2 regions of the Variovorax endophyticus genome follow, and region 2 is predicted to be linked to the other one. Evidence: riboswitches for the same ligand, from Rfam matches in the RefSeq annotation. Region 2 holds a riboswitch; the other holds the start of a gene.
The links. Region 2 has a riboswitch for glycine ahead of gcvT (glycine cleavage system aminomethyltransferase GcvT). Riboswitches for the same ligand answer to the same signal wherever they lie in the genome.
Positions count from the first base shown of each region.

Region 1 (2,383 bases), on a different contig from region 2:
GGTACCACTCGACCGTCTTGCGGATGCCGGTGTCGAAGGTCTCGGCCGGCTTCCAGCCGAGCTCGCGCTCTAGCTTGCGCGCGTCGATGGCGTAGCGCCGGTCATGGCCAGGGCGGTCGGTGACGTAGCTGATCTGTTCGGCGTAGCCCTTGCCGTCGGCACGCGGACGCAACTCGTCGAGCAGCGCACACACGGTCTTCACGATCTCGATGTTCGGCTTCTCGTTCCAGCCGCCCACGTTGTAGGTCTCGCCGAGCCGGCCGGCCTCGAGCACGCGACGGATCGCGCTGCAGTGGTCCTTGACGTAGAGCCAGTCGCGCACCTGCATGCCGTCGCCATACACGGGCAGCGGCTTGCCGGCCAGCGCGTTGACGATCATCAGCGGGATCAGCTTCTCGGGGAAATGGAAGGGGCCGTAGTTGTTCGAGCAGTTGGTGGTGAGCACCGGCAGGCCGTAGGTGTGGTGCCAGGCGCGCACGAGGTGGTCGCTGGCGGCCTTGCTGGCCGAGTACGGGCTGTTGGGCTCGTACTTGTTCTCCTCGGTGAAGGCCGGGTCGGTCTTCGAGAGCGAGCCGTAGACCTCGTCGGTCGACACGTGCAGGAAGCGGAAGGCCGCCTTCTGGTCGGCCGGCAGCGCGTTCCAGTAACCACGCACCGACTCGAGCAGTCGGAAGGTACCGAGCACGTTGGTCTGCACGAAGTCCTCGGGGCCGTGGATCGAGCGGTCCACGTGCGACTCGGCCGCGAAATTGACCACCGCGCGCGGCTTGTGCTCGGCCAGCAGGCGGTCGAGCAGCGCGCTGTCGCCGATGTCGCCCTGCACGAAGACATGGCGCGGATTGCCCTTGAGCGAAGCCAGGGTCTCGAGATTGCCGGCGTAGGTGAGCTTGTCGAGGTTCACGACCGGTTCGTCGCCTTGCGCGATCCAGTCGAGGACGAAATTGGCGCCGATGAAGCCGGCGCCGCCGGTAACCAGGATCATGGAGTCCCCTGTGCTGTGTGATTGCTGAGTCGCGTGGTCGAAAGCCCGAAGCCGCGCGGGCGCGGCCGGGCGTGGATTATCCCACCCGTGCGCAAGGCCGAATCCCGGGGTTGGCCGGTGCGCAAGGCCCGCCTACAATCGCCACCCATTGCAGGAGAGCGGGCCGCATGCATCGCGCAGGCAGCCCCACCGAAGGCGCAAACTCCCATAAACGCTCAGGTCGGCTCCACGCTTCGCGCGGGACCTGTACTGCAACCACTGAAACGCCGTCTGGAGAGCCAGCACATCGCCCATCGCGGCCGTGCTGCGCCGAAGGAGCAAGTCCGCTGCAAGGTGCAGCGGATGAAACTCTCAGGTACCGAGGACAGGGGGAGCGGCAATTGGACGGCCGTCCGGTTGCGCGCTATCTATTCAGCAGCACAACCTTCACGCCGTTCAAGCGCTTCGACCTCGAAAGGTACTTGAAATGCGCGTGATCGTATTGGGCGCCGGCCTGCTCGGCGTGACCTCGGCCTACTACCTCCAGCAACTCGGCCACGACGTGACCGTGATCGACCGGCAGGCCACCCCGGCCGCCGAGACCAGCTTCGCCAACGGCGGCCAGATCTCGGTGAGCCATGCCGAGCCCTGGGCCAATCCCAGCGCGCCGCTCAAGGTGCTGCAGTGGCTGGGCAAGGAAGACGCCCCGCTGCTGTTCCGCATCCGCGCCGACATGCGCCAGTGGCTCTGGGGCCTGCAGTTCCTGCGCGAGTGCACGCCCGCGCGCACGCGCCACAACATCGAGCAGATCGTGCGCCTGGGCACCTACAGCCGCGACACGCTGCAGCAGCTGCGCCGCGACACCGGCATCCGCTACGACGAGCGCACGCAGGGCATCCTGCACTTCTACACGACGCAAAAAGAGTTCGACGGCGCCCTCGCGCCCGCCGAGCAGATGCGCGCGCTGGGCTGCGAGCGCCAGGTGATCTCGGCCGACGAGGCCGTGAAGCTCGAGCCCGCGCTGGCCCATATCCGGCCGCAGCTCGCCGGCGCCACCTACACGGCCGAGGACGAATCGGGCGACGCCAACCGCTTCGCGCGCGAACTCGCGCGGCTCGCGGCCGAGGCGGGCGTGAAGTTCCTGATGAGCCACACCATCACCGCGCTGCGCGAGGTGGGCGGCGCGATCGACCACGTCGAGGTCACCGACGCCGAGGGCCGCTTCCAGCGCATCCGCGGCGATGCCTTCGTGATGGCCATGGGTTCGCTGAGCCCGCTGCTGGCGGCACCGCTGGGCATCCGGCTGCCGATCTATCCGGCCAAGGGCTATTCGGTCACGATGCCGGTGAAGGACGCGAGCAAGGCCTACCAGGTCTCGCTGACCGACGACGAATACAAGCTGGTGTTCTCGCGCTACACCTC
Region 1 covers NZ_JAHUTH010000030.1:14,352-16,734, reverse strand. Annotated here, with positions in the region: gene rfbB (dTDP-glucose 4,6-dehydratase) at 1-982, opposite strand, end outside; glycine riboswitch at 1,243-1,360, shown strand; gene KV106_RS30930 (D-amino acid dehydrogenase) at 1,449-2,383, shown strand, end outside.
Region 1: linked by a shared signal. The riboswitch ahead of KV106_RS30930 (D-amino acid dehydrogenase) and the one ahead of gcvT (glycine cleavage system aminomethyltransferase GcvT) in region 2 are both predicted to bind glycine.

Region 2 (2,383 bases):
CGGCACCGCATGTTTCCCACCAAGACCGACAAGGCGCGCGACGAACTCCAGGGCGGACAGCGCACCCTGAGCCAGCGCGAACGGGCCTTGCTGCTGATGGCCGACGGCCGCCGCTCGCTGACCGACTTCAGCCCGCTGTTCGCGAGCCGCGGCGATGCCGAGCAGGCCCTGATGACGCTGGTGGAGCGCGGCTACCTGCACGACCCGCGCACGGTGGCCGTGGTGGAGGCGGTGGAGGCCGCGGCGCCGGAACCGCAGCCCGCGCCGGCCGCCGAACCCATCCACGTCTCGACCGCCGCCGACGCCTTCGACGGCAAGCGCTCGCTGGCCACCACGCGCATGTTCCTGTTCGACATCTGCGAGCGCATGTTCGTGCGCCGCGATCCGCGCTTCGCGCTGCAGATGCGCGACGCGCTGCGCGAGGCGCGCGACCGCGAGGCCATGCTGACCATCGCCGCGCTGATGCTGACCGAGGTCGAGAAGACGGCCGGCGCCGAGCGCGCGGAGTCATTGCGCGAGCGCATCGAGCGGCTGCTGCCGCCGGCCGAAGTGATGCACTGAACCGGCGCCGCAATCCACTACACTCGCCCGGGTCAGGAGAGAGCCCCGCACGGGGCCGCCGAAGGCGCAGGGAACCCCCGAACGCTCAGGCAAAAGGACTGACACAGCGCCGGCCCTCGCGGGACGGCGTTTCCTTGCTGGAGAGAGGCCGGTGCCGCAGGCGCCAGGCCCACCGAAGGAGCAAACCCCGATCGTGGGGCGAATCTCTCAGGTAAAGCGGACAGCAGGGGTGGCCCCATGGCGCGAGCCATGGCATTCGATTGCTGCCCCCAGGAGTGCCCCGTGGCTGCTTCCGCCCCCGAATCCGAACTGCTCAAGACCCCGCTGCACGCATTGCACCTGGAACTCGGCGCCCGCATGGTGCCCTTCGCCGGCTACTCGATGCCGGTCCAGTACCCCGCCGGCCTGATGGCCGAGCACAAACATACGCGCGAGGCCGCGGGCCTGTTCGACATCTCCCACATGGGCCAGCTGCGCCTGTCCGGCCCCGACGCCGCGGCCGCCTTCGAGACCCTGATGCCGGTCGACGTGATCGACCTGCCCGCGGGCAAGCAGCGCTACGGCCTGCTGCTCGACGACCAGGGCGGCATCCTCGACGACCTGATGTTCTTCAACGAAGGCAACGGCTCGCTGTTCGTGATCGTCAACGGCGCCTGCAAGGTGGCCGACATCGCCCACATCCAGCAGAGGATCGGCCAGCGCTGCCAGGTGCAGCCGCTGCCCGAGCAGGCGCTGCTCGCGCTGCAGGGACCGCAGGCCGCGGCCACGCTGGCAAGGCTCTCGCCCGGCATCGAGCGCTTCGTGTTCATGACCGGCGGCGCGGTGCAGATCGGCGGCATAGCCGCCTTCGTCACGCGCAGCGGCTACACCGGCGAGGACGGCTTCGAGATCTCGGTCGCCGCGAAGGACGCCGAGGCGCTGGCGCGACTGCTGCTGGCCCAGCCCGAGGTCAAGCCCATCGGCCTGGGCGCGCGCAACTCGCTGCGGCTCGAGGCCGGCCTGTGCCTCTACGGCAGCGACATCGACACCAGTACCACGCCGGTCGAGGCCTCGCTCAACTGGGCGATCCAGAAGGTGCGCCGCACGGGCGGCGCGCGCGCGGGCGGCTTCCCCGGCGCCGAGAAGATCCTGGCCCAGCTCACCGCCGCCACCGGCGCGGCCGGCCATCTCGACCACGACACGCTCAAGCGCCGCCGCGTCGGCCTGGTCGCGCTCGAGCGCATCCCGGTGCGCGACGGCACGCCGCTGCAGTCCTTCGAGGGCCAGGACATCGGCCAGGTCACCAGCGGCCTGCTGGGCCCGACGGCCGACCGGCCGGTCGCCATGGGCTACGTGGCCACCGCCTTCGCCGAGCCCGGCACCCGGGTGCAGGCCATCGTGCGCGGCAAGCCGGTGCCGATGGAGGTCTCGACGCTGCCTTTCGTGCCGACCCGCTACTACCGCGGCTAACCTACGCCCCGGCATCGGCCACTTTTTATCCACGAGGAGTTTTTCGACATGAGCATCAAGTACACCAAGGACCACGAATGGGTGCAGGCCGAGGGCGGCAACGCCACGGTCGGCATCACCGTCCATGCGCAGGACGCGCTGGGCGACGTGGTCTTCGTCGACCTGCCCGAGGTCGGCAAGAGCTTCGCCCAGGGCGATGTCGCCGGCGTCGTCGAATCGGTGAAGGCCGCGGCCGACGTGTTCATGCCCGTCTCGGGCGAGATCACCGAAGTCAACGAGGCCCTGCGCGCCGATCCCTCGCTCGCCAACAGCGCGCCGCTGGCCGAAGGCTGGTTCTTCAAGGTCAAGCTGTCCGAACCGGCGCAGCTCGACG
Region 2 covers NZ_JAHUTH010000003.1:53,016-55,398, reverse strand. Annotated here, with positions in the region: gene KV106_RS04955 (hypothetical protein) at 10-561, shown strand; glycine riboswitch at 585-668, shown strand; glycine riboswitch at 689-795, shown strand; gene gcvT (glycine cleavage system aminomethyltransferase GcvT) at 811-2,010, shown strand; gene gcvH (glycine cleavage system protein GcvH) at 2,059-2,383, shown strand, end outside.